3 regions of the Massilia orientalis genome follow, and region 3 is predicted to be linked to each of the others. Evidence: predicted binding sites of a transcription regulator. Region 3 holds the regulator's gene; each other region holds the start of a gene.
What was found. Region 3 encodes LexA, which represses DNA repair genes until DNA is damaged. Its sites were predicted from a motif close to ACTGTATNNNNATACAGT; they were not measured.
Positions count from the first base shown of each region.

Region 1 (3,550 bases), on a different contig from region 3:
GTACGGGCACGACGATCTCGGAAACGGAGTCGAACAACACGCTCGGCACGGCCGACAGCGTGACGACGTCCGGCACGACGGTCGATGCCGCGATGGGCAGCTCGACGGACACGGATTATTTCTCCGTCCAGCTGCCGGCCGGTAAAACCCTGAGCGCGACGATGACGCCGAACGCGAGCTCGGACTACGACCTGTACATCTACAACAGCGCGGGCACCTTGCTGGCACGCAGCGAGAACGGCACGGGCACCGCGGATACCGCCACGTCGTCCAACACGGGCACGACCACGTCGGTGCGCTATGTACGCGTCGTTTACTACAGCGGCGGCACCGGTTCGACCAGCGGCAAGTACACGCTCAAGCTCACTTGGTAATGCGTTATGACAGGACGCATAACCGTTAAAATTCAATTACTTAACGAAACTTTCCTGTTGTAAAAACCCCGAAAAACGGCCCGCGCAGGGCCGTTTTTCGTTACGCTGCACAGTTCGGTTTACTGAAAAGGATGCAGCATGACGCAGCGCCACACGATCTCTTCTTTGTTGAAAATTTGTGCAGCGGCCCTCGTTGCCGTCGGTTTCGCCGGCCAGGCCGTGGCGCAAACCAATCACTTCGTCGTCCAGACCGACCGCATCATCGTCAAGTACAAGGGCGACAGCGATACGTCGAAGACCGGTGTGGCCGCACGCGGCATCGACCGCGCGCGCCAGGCCCTGATCGACCGCGCCGGCCAGACCTATGGCGCCACGATGCGCGCGCTGCGCGCGACGGCGAACGGCGCGAACGTCCTGCAACTCAACCGCACGATGTCGCTCGACGAGGCGCGCCAGCTGGCCGCCGAACTGAAGTCGCGCGACGCCAACGTCGAGTACGCCGAGCCGGACCGCATCATGGTCCCGCTGGCCACCCCGACCGACCCCAGCTATACCCAGCAGTGGGACCTGTACGAAGCCACCGGCGGCATCAACGCGCCCGCCGCCTGGGACAAGTCGACCGGCGCCGGCATCAACGTGGCCGTGATCGACACGGGCTACCGTCCGCACGCCGACCTGTCGGGTCAGATCCTGCAGGGCTATGACTTCATCTCGACGACCACCATCGCCAACGACGGCAGCGGCCGCGACACCGACGCCAGCGACCCGGGCGACTGGGCCCCGGCCGGCAGCTGCGGCACCGGCATCCCGGCCGCGGACCAGAACTCGAGCTGGCACGGCACGCACGTGGCCGGCACGATCGCCGCGAAGACCAGCAACGGCCTCGGCATCGCGGGCATTGCTTATAACGCGAAGATCGTTCCGGCGCGCGTGCTGGGCCGTTGTGGCGGCTACACGTCCGACATCGCCGACGCCATCGTCTGGGCCTCGGGCGGCACCGTGACCGGCGTACCGGCCAATGCGAACAAGGCGCGCGTGCTGAACCTGTCGCTGGGCGGCACCGGCGCGTGCGACACGACGACGCAGAACGCGATCAACAGCGCCCGTTCGCGCGGCGCCGTGGTGGTGGTCGCGGCAGGCAACTCGAACACGAATGCGATCAATTCGAACCCGGCCAACTGCGCGGGCGTGATCACCGTCGCGGCGACGAACCGTGCGGGCGGCAAAGCGTCGTATTCGAACTACGGCACCAATGTCACCGTTGCGGCACCGGGCGGCGACAACGGCGCCGGCATCCTGTCGACCTTGAACGCGGGCACGACCACGCCGGCATCGGACAACTACGCGTACTACATGGGCACGTCGATGGCGACGCCGCACGTGGCTGGCGTCGTCGCGCTGATGCTGTCGGCGAATCCGAACCTGACGCCGGATGACGTGGCCGCCAAGCTGAAGTCGACGGCGCGCGCCTTCCCGGCCGCGTGCTCGGGCTGCGGCGCCGGCATCGTCAACGCGGCCGCCGCCGTGAACGCGGCGCTGGGCTCGACCACCACGACGACGACCCCGACCTGGACGTATTGCGCCGCCGAGAACGGCACCTGCTCTTTCAGCGGTACGCGCGACGTGCGCTACGGCACCGCTACCAGCTATGTGACGAAGACCTTCACCGGTTCCGTGAAATGCTCGAACGCGGTGTTCGGCGACCCGGCACACGGTATCGTCAAGTCCTGCAGCTATTCCAGCGTCACCAAGTAAGTCGTCTCAACCCGCCGCCGCATCCCTGCGGCGGCGGCGTTCCCCCTTGCACTATTCCTAATTCCCAGCGATACTGTATGCAATTACAGTAGTCGCTCGGCGCGGGCGACCGTCACCGTGAACGCCCCCGTCCGCAAGATCATCCACTGCGATTGCGATTGTTTTTACGCATCCGTCGAGATGCGCGACGACCCGTCCCTGCGCGGGCGGCCGCTGGCCGTCGGCGGGCGGGCCGAGCAGCGCGGCGTGGTCGCCACCTGCAACTACGAGGCGCGCCGCTACGGCATCCATTCGGCGATGGCGACGGCGCAGGCCGTCAAGCTCTGCCCGGACCTGATCCTCATTCCACCGAACATGGAAAAGTACCGGGTCGCATCGCGCCAGATCATGGACATCTACCGCGATTACACGGACCTCGTGGAGCCGCTGTCGTTGGACGAAGCCTATCTCGACGTGACGAACTCGCCGCACTGCAAGGGCAGCGCGACCTTGATCGCCCAGGAGATCCGCCGCCGCATCTTCGAGACGGTCGGCATCACGGCGTCGGCCGGCGTGGCGCCGAACAAGTTCGTGGCCAAGATCGCCAGCGACTGGAACAAGCCGGACGGGCTGTTCCTCGTGCGGCCCGATGAGGTCGATGCGTTCGTCGCCGTGCTGCCTGTGAAGAAATTGTTCGGGGTAGGGAAGGTGACGGCCGCGAAACTGCATCGCCTCGGCGCGCAGACGTGCGGCGACCTGCGCGACTGGAATATGGACAAGCTGCAGCAGCACTTCGGCTCGTTCGGCGCGCGGCTGTACGACTTGTGCCGCGGCATCGACGACCGCGACGTGAATCCGGTGCGCGAGCGCAAGTCGATCAGTACGGAGGAGACGTACACGCCGGACGTCCCCGACCTGGACGGCTGCCTCGCGCTGCTGCCCGACCTGTACGAGCATCTGCTGGGCCGGATCAAGCGCAACAATGCCGAAAAATTCATCAATAAATTGTTCGTGAAGATCAAGTTTGCCGACTTCCAGCGTACGACCGTCGAATGCGTGGGCTACGCGCCGAACATGACGACGTTCCGTCACCTGATGGAGACGGGCTGGCTGCGGGCGAGCCGTCCCGTGCGGCTGCTGGGCGTCGGCGTGCGCCTCAGCGATACGGAAACGGTCGAGCAGCTGAGCTTGTTTGACGAACGTGCAACACAATAAAAATCCCTTGTCGACGACGTGAATTTTGCCGCCAGTCAGCGTGTAGAATGTCGTTCCTTTGAAATATCGAGATAACTGGAAGCAACGTTATGTGGTTCAAGAATCTTCAGATCTACCGCCTGCCGGCACCGTGGAATTTCTCCCCTGAACAGATGGAAGAGGCCCTGCAGTCGCAGGCGTTCACGCCCGCCAGCAGCAACGAATTGCTGCGCCAGGGCTGGGATTCG
Region 1 covers NZ_JASNRB020000011.1:71,919-75,468, reverse strand. The annotation lists gene QPK29_RS18575 (S8 family peptidase) at 1-374, shown strand, start outside; gene QPK29_RS18570 (S8 family peptidase) at 513-2,129, shown strand; gene dinB (DNA polymerase IV) at 2,247-3,323, shown strand; gene QPK29_RS18560 (recombination-associated protein RdgC) at 3,413-3,550, shown strand, end outside.
Region 1: the regulator LexA is predicted to act here: its motif matches at 2,202-2,219, upstream of dinB (DNA polymerase IV).

Region 2 (3,550 bases), on a different contig from region 3:
CCATCTTTTTGCTGGAGAGCGGCTTCCAGGCCGACACCGGCGCGCTGGGGCAGGGCGGGCTGCTGTTCGGGCGCCAGGCATATGCGGGGCTGCAGGGCGGCTTCGGCACGCTGACGGCGGGCCGCCAGTACACGCCGCAATACCTGACGGTGGTGATGGCCGATCCGTTCGCATCCGGCTACGCGGGCGATACGAAGAACCTGATGGCCCCGACCGGCAACTCGGCCAGCCGCATGGACAACTCGCTGAAATACGTATCGCCCGCCATCGGCGGCGTGAGCGCGGAACTGGTGTATGGCGCCGGCGAGGTGACGGGAGACAGTGCAGCCGGCCGGCAGTTCGGCGGTGCGCTCGACTACACCAGCGGCCCGCTGCGCGTGCGGCTCGGCTACCACAACCGCAACAACGACACCGCGGCAATCAAAAATGCGGGCAGCGCGAAGAACACGGTGCTGGCCGCGGTCTACGACTTCGGCGTCGTGAAGGCGCACGTCGCGTACGGCGTCGACAAGGGCCCGAACAGTTCCCTGCTGCGCAACACGGCGAACCCGTACGGCCGGCCCGGGACGCCGGTCGCATCGAGCGACAGCCGCGACGTGCTGCTCGGCGCGACGATCCCGTCCGGCCCGCACACGTGGATGGTGTCGTGGATCCACAAGGACGACCGCGGCGCGCTCGACCAGGATGCGAGTCAGTATGCGCTGGGCTACCGCTATGCGCTGTCGCGCCGGACCGAGCTGTACACCTCGATCGCGCACATCGTGAACCGGCATGGCGCCAGCTATACGGTGGGCAGCGCCATCGAAGGGGGGACGGGGAACGGGGCGGTCGATGTGGGGATACGGCATGCGTTTTGATTGCGTAGGCATTCAAGACGATTAAGTTTGCCAAACCCGATGGGAATCGTGCTGTATGACCATGCAGCATGTATTTCCATCATACCGGATGCACCATGTCTCCTTCCCCCTTGCTTACGCCCGAAGTCGTCCTGCGAAACTACTTTCATGCCAAGGATGAAAATCGCCCCTGTTTGCTGGACCGCGTTTTCACATCCGATGCATCGCTCCACATCGACAATAGTTGCAGCATTCCCGACAGTCACGCAAGGGCGCGGCGCCATCGCCGATACGCTGGTCACGCAGTTCAGCAAGACCTACGAGAACATCTACTCTTTCTATCTGGCGCGCCCACCGGAAGCTGCCGATGCTTTCTGCTGCGCGTGGCTCGTCGGAATGACAGAGAAGGACACGAAGAACACCCGCGTCGGATGTGGCACCTACGACTGGACGTTCAGTTCCGGAGCGCCGCGTTTGGCCAGCGCGCTCGTGATTTCCATCCATGCCATGGTGGTGCTTCCGCCGAGCACGGCCAGTCAGATATTTCCGTGGCTCCAGCGCGCGGGCTACCCTTGGACTTCGGCAGCGCAGGCTTGCACATTCGCGCCGCCGCTGCCTGAGCTGGATCCCGTTGTTCAGTATCTCAGGCGCCAGGCCATCGGCGCCTGAGCCTTCCATCGAGAGGACACGCCCCGTCCTCATCATTCTTGACCAAGTCTCAGCATTGTTCACAACCTGACATTCAAGAAGATTAACCTTGCCAAAACCTGATGAGAATAGTACTGTATGTTTATACAGTATTTCTTCGCATCATACATGAATTGCTCAGGTTCAATATCTGCGGCGCCGGAGGCCTTGCATCCGTCGCTCTGGCTTGCCTCGCAGCTGGCGCGTAGCGACACGCGCTGCATCGATACCGGCCATCCCACGCTGTCGGCCCAGTTGCCGGGCGGCGGCTGGCCGACCGGGACGCTCGTCGACCTGCTGCTGCAACAGCCCGGCATCGGCGAGATGCGCCTGCTGCGTCCCGCGCTGGCGGCCGTGGCGCAGCGGCGCATCGTGCTGCTGCAGCCGCCGCATCCGCCCCAGGCGCTGGCCATGGCGGCGCTCGGGGTGCCGCCCTCGCAACTGATCTGGCTGCGCGCGACCCGCACGGCGGACGCGTTGTGGGCCGCGGAACAAGTGCTGCGCAGCGGCAGTTGCGGCGCGCTGCTGTTCTGGCAGAACAATATCCGCGCCGACAACCTGCGCCGCCTGCACCTGGCCGCGCAGGCGGGGGAAACCCTGTTCTTCATGATGCGTCCGCTGGCGGCCGGGCAGGACGCCTCGCCGGCGCCGCTGCGCCTGTCCCTGCGGCCGCAGGCGGGCGGCATCGAGATCGGTTTCGTCAAACGCCGCGGGCCGCAGCGTGACGCGACGCTGTTCCTTCCCTTGAACTCTTACCTGCCCAATCGCCATGCGCCTGTGGATCGCACTGCACCTGCCCCGGTTGCCGCTGGAGGTGTTCACACCGAGCTGGTCCACTGACACGGGCACTGACGTTGGCACCGTGGTACTCGAGCAGGAGCGCGTACTGGTGGCCTCGCCATACGCGCAGGACGCCGGCGTGCGCACCGGCATGCGCCGCGGCGGCGTGCTGATGCTGCTGCCGGACGCGCGCATCCACGAGCGGGCGCCGGCGCAGGAGGCGGACGCGCGCCAGGCGGTGGCGCTGGCCCTGCTGCAATACACGCCGCAGGTCGCGGAAGGGGAGGAATCGACCTTGCTGATGGACGTGGGCGCGAGCCTGCGCCTGTTCGGCGGCATCCGCGCGCTGTGCCGGCGCGTGCGCGCCAACGTGCGCGCGCTGGGCTTCACGGCCTCGCTCGCGTGCGCGCCCACCGCGCGCGGCGCGTGGCTGCTGGCGCGCGCGAATGCAGGCCGCGCCGTCCGCATGGAAGCGCTGCTGCGCCGGCTCGACCGGCTGGCCGTACTCCTGATGCCGCCGGCCCGGCCGTACGCCGCGTGGTTCGACGGCATCGGCTGCCACACGCTGGGCGACCTGCGCCGCCTGCCGCGCCCCGGCCTGCAGCGGCGCTGCGGCCGCGAGCTGCTCGACCTGCTCGACGCCGCCTACGGTCTCGTGCCGGAACTGTACGAGTGGATCGCGCCGCCGGAAACTTTCCGCGCGCGCCTGGAACTGTACGACCGCATCGACGACGCCGACCTGCTGCTGGCGGGCGCGCAATGCCTGCTGCTGCAGCTGACGGGGTGGCTGTGTGCGCGCCAGCTGGCGGTGGAGCGCATTACCCTGCAGCTGGAGCATGAACGGGGCCGCGTCGCGCGCCCGCCGACCAGCGTCGAGGTCGTGCTGGCCGAACCGACGTGGCGCGACGAGCACCTCGTGCGCCTGCTGAAGGAACGCCTGGGCCGGCTGACGCTGGAGGCGCCCGTGATCGGCCTCGCGCTGGAAGCGTTGCAGGTGCGGCCGATGGCGCCGCCGAACGCGTCGCTGTTCCCCGAGCCGGGTGGCAGCGAGGAAGACCGCATGCGCATGCTGGAACTGCTGGCCGCGCGCCTGGGCCCGGAAAACGTCCTGCAACCGCTGCCGCTGGCCGACTACCGCCCGGAACAGGCCAACGTCTGGGTGCCGGTGCAGCAAAAGGTCAGCGCCAGGGCCCGCAATGCGCAACTGCCGCCCGACGTCCTGAGCCTGCCGCGTCCCACGTGGCTGC
Region 2 covers NZ_JASNRB020000023.1:10,252-13,801, forward strand. The annotation lists gene QPK29_RS27590 (porin) at 1-857, shown strand, start outside; gene QPK29_RS27595 (hypothetical protein) at 1,014-1,505, shown strand; gene imuA (translesion DNA synthesis-associated protein ImuA) at 1,653-2,363, shown strand; gene QPK29_RS27605 (Y-family DNA polymerase) at 2,293-3,550, shown strand, end outside.
Region 2: the regulator LexA is predicted to act here: its motif matches at 1,618-1,635, upstream of imuA (translesion DNA synthesis-associated protein ImuA).

Region 3 (3,550 bases):
GCTTGTCGCCTTGGCCTTGAGCGGCAGCCAGTTTCTCGGCAGCTGCTTTTTCCAGTTCGGCGCGCTTGACTTCGAACTCGGCCACGGCAGCTTGCGTTGCACGACGGGCCATTTTTTGCGGGATCAGGAAGTTACGAGCGTAACCATCCTTGACCTTGACGACGTCGCCCAGGTTGCCGACGTTGACGACTTTTTCCAGCAGGATAACTTGCATTTTATTCTCCAGTAATCTGACTATGCTTCGATGTCGTAACCGACGATTAAGCGTTGTGCAGGTCGGTGTACGGCAGCAGAGCCAGGTAACGGGCGCGCTTGATGGCGGTGTCCACTTGACGCTGGTAGTGAGCCTTGGTGCCGGTCAGGCGTGCCGGCATGATCTTGCCGTTTTCCTGGACGAAATCCTTCAGGGTGTCGACGTCTTTGTAGTCAACCTGTTCCACGCCTGCTGCGGTGAAGCGGCAGAACTTCTTGCGCTTGAACAGCGGGTTCTGCTGTTTGCGCTTCTCTTTGAGCTTAGCTTTGTTTTTGTCGAACTTTTTACCGAATGCCATTTTGAGGCTCCTGTATCTATCTATAAACGTGCCCGCATTTACGCGGCACTGAAATCAATGATGTGAAACACCAAGCTTTTGCTGTGACGGCTTTTCCTGGCCAAGAATCCCGTGAAGCGGTACATCGCGCCCAACTCGGCATTGGCAAATCGCCCCGAAATCTCGCCCGCGGCAACCGCGGGAATCTCGAATTCGACCTGCCTGTCCAGCCTCGCTTCCGTCTGCGTCGATCCGTGTTGCAGGATGCCGCCCACGATGGGGATGCCGGCCGGTGTGTAGCGCAGGACGTCGCGTTCCAGGATGCTCGCGACCAGGGACAGCTCGTTCACTACAGCTTGTTGCTCCCGCGAGATTAGGCTGCGGCGGCCGGAGCGGCGGCCTGCTCGGCGCGGTGGCTCTTGGCTGCGTCTTCGCGCTGGACCGACTTCATCATCGGCGACGGTGCGGTTTCAGCTTTCTTCATCTTCACGGTCAGGTGACGCAGCACGGCATCATTGAATTTGAATGCGGTTTCCAGCTCGACCAGGGTCTCGTTGTCGCACTCGATGTTCAGGCAGATGTAGTGTGCCTTCGGCAGCTTCTGGATCTGGTAAGCCATTTGACGACGGCCCCAATCTTCGACGCGGTGGATGTTGCCGCCGCGCGAGGTGACCGTAGCCTTGTAGCGTTCGATCATCGCCGGGACCTGCTCGCTCTGGTCCGGGTGGACGATAAACACGATTTCATAATGACGCATGAAACACTCCTTAAGGACGTTTAAACAAATGCCCACCTCGGCGTCAAGACGAGTGTGGGAAGGGAAAGCCCAACATTATAACAGCAAGACCGTCAAGTGCTCAATAGGTACCGCTTGCAGGTGCGCTGCGTACCGCACCGCAAAGAGTTGTAAACGTGCGCTGCGTACCGCACCGCAAAAAAAATTTGAAATCCCCTTGCGCGTGGCGCAATACTGTACAAAAATACAGTCTGACCCCGTACCAACGAAGACGAACATGCTTAAGCTCACCGCACGGCAAGAACAGATCCTCAACCTGATCAAGGAAGCCATCGACAACACTGGCTTCCCGCCGACTCGCGCCGAAATCGCCCAGGAGCTTGGCTTCCGCTCGGCCAATGCCGCCGAGGAACACCTGCAGGCCCTGGCCCGTAAGGGCGCGATCGAAATTTCCCCGGGTACCTCGCGCGGTATCCGCCTCGTCGGCCAGTCCGTCGAATCCAAGGCGACTGCGGCCGCGGTACCTGCCTTCGTGCCGCCGATTCCGCCGAACCTGATGTCGCTGCCGCTCGTCGGCCGCGTCGCTGCGGGCTCGCCCATCCTCGCCCAGGAACATGTCGAAGCGACCTACTCCGTCGACCCGGCCATGTTCTCGAGCAAGCCCGACTTCCTGCTGAAGGTCAAGGGCTGGTCGATGCGCGACGCCGGCATCTGCGACGGCGACTTCCTCGCCGTCAAGAAGGTCGACAGCGCGAAGAACGGCCAGATCGTCGTCGCCCGCATCGGCGACGAAGTGACGGTCAAGCGCTACCGCAAGACCGGTTCCACGATCGAACTGCTGCCGGAAAACCCGGACTTTTCCGTGATTACCGTCGACCCGCAGGCCGACGAGTTCGCGCTGGAAGGCCTGGCCGTCGGACTGCTGCGGTCCTGGCACTGACCTTCCGCCTGCACACGGGCCCGCGTCATGCGGGCCTTGTCGTTTTATCCTGCTCTCAGCGCGGATAGACGAAACCGGTACGGATATCCGTCGGCAGCAGCCGGCTGCCGTCACGTACCATCAGGCGCTGCGGCGGCTCGTCGCCGGCCAGGGCGCGCCAGATGACAGGCAACCCCTCTCCTTTGCGCAACAGCTCGTCGCTCCGCTCGAATACGTTGGCGCAACCCGTCGCCGCGACCAGCGCCTGCACGATAGTCACTTTCCACGCGTCGACGCCGGCGGCATTGAACTGGCACACCAGGTAACCGCCGGTCCCGCCATAGCTGTGCACCAGCAGCCCCGGCAGGCCGTCTTTTTCGCCATCGATCACCAGGACCAGGGCTTGCGGATCGGCGCCGCGCACGGCCACGGCGCGCCGCGCGACCGCGGCCTGCACGCGCCGTTTCATCATGGCGTGATCGACCGGCTCGTGCTCGCGCAGCGTCCAGACGCGGGCCGCGATCTGCGACTTCGCGTTGTAGGCCGCGCGCGCCAGAAACTGGCGTGCCGACGACTGCACGATCGCAGTGACGCCGGGTTTGCCGCGCTCCTGGGGCCGTCCCTCGATTTTCTCGACGGCGGACAAATAAATCCACGGGTCGCCGGACAGCAGGCTTTTTTCCTTGCCTTGTTTGATGGTGATGATGAGCATATGCCGAAGCGACTTTTGGTGAGAAAACAACGATATTTTTTAGATATGATCCTGGTGCGTCGGCCTGCGGCGCCGTACCGCGAAGGAGTCTTGTGCCGCCCTCCCCCAGAATCCAACTGCCCGGCGCCCGTGCGCACGGAAGGCTGACACTTGCCGTGCTGGTATCCGGCGCGGCGCACCTGCTGTGGCTGGGCCTGGTCGAGACGACGTCCGTTCCCCTGCCACGTTTTCCCGGCCACGATGACGTGCCGCCGCAAGCCGCCGCCGAGCCGCAGCCCGACCCCGCGCCTGCCGCGCCGACGGACGCGCGCCCTCCGGGGCGCATGGACATGCTGGCGGCCGCCACGCGCGATGCGGCCGTGATTGCCCGCGAACTGAACCACGCACCTGGCGTGCCGCAACGCTTCCGCTCGCGCGGACAGGATGAAATCGACCGCCGGTTCGACGCCGCTCACGCGGCGGGCGGCAGCTGGTTCCGGTCGGCGCGCATCGAAGACATCACGACGGCAGCCGACGGCAACGCGCGCGTGTACCGCATCGTCACGCCGGTGGGCGCATTCTGCCGCACCTACCCGGCAAACGGCAGCGCGCCCATGAACACCACATGCCCGCGCTAGCGCGCCTCCCCGACGCTTACTTGTCGTTATCCGGCG
Region 3 covers NZ_JASNRB020000012.1:102,497-106,046, forward strand. The annotation lists gene rplI (50S ribosomal protein L9) at 1-214, opposite strand, end outside; gene rpsR (30S ribosomal protein S18) at 261-551, opposite strand; gene priB (primosomal replication protein N) at 590-880, opposite strand; gene rpsF (30S ribosomal protein S6) at 904-1,287, opposite strand; gene lexA (transcriptional repressor LexA) at 1,544-2,206, shown strand; gene QPK29_RS19705 (SAM-dependent methyltransferase) at 2,262-2,897, opposite strand; gene QPK29_RS19710 (hypothetical protein) at 3,053-3,514, shown strand; gene QPK29_RS19715 (tetratricopeptide repeat protein) at 3,531-3,550, opposite strand, start outside.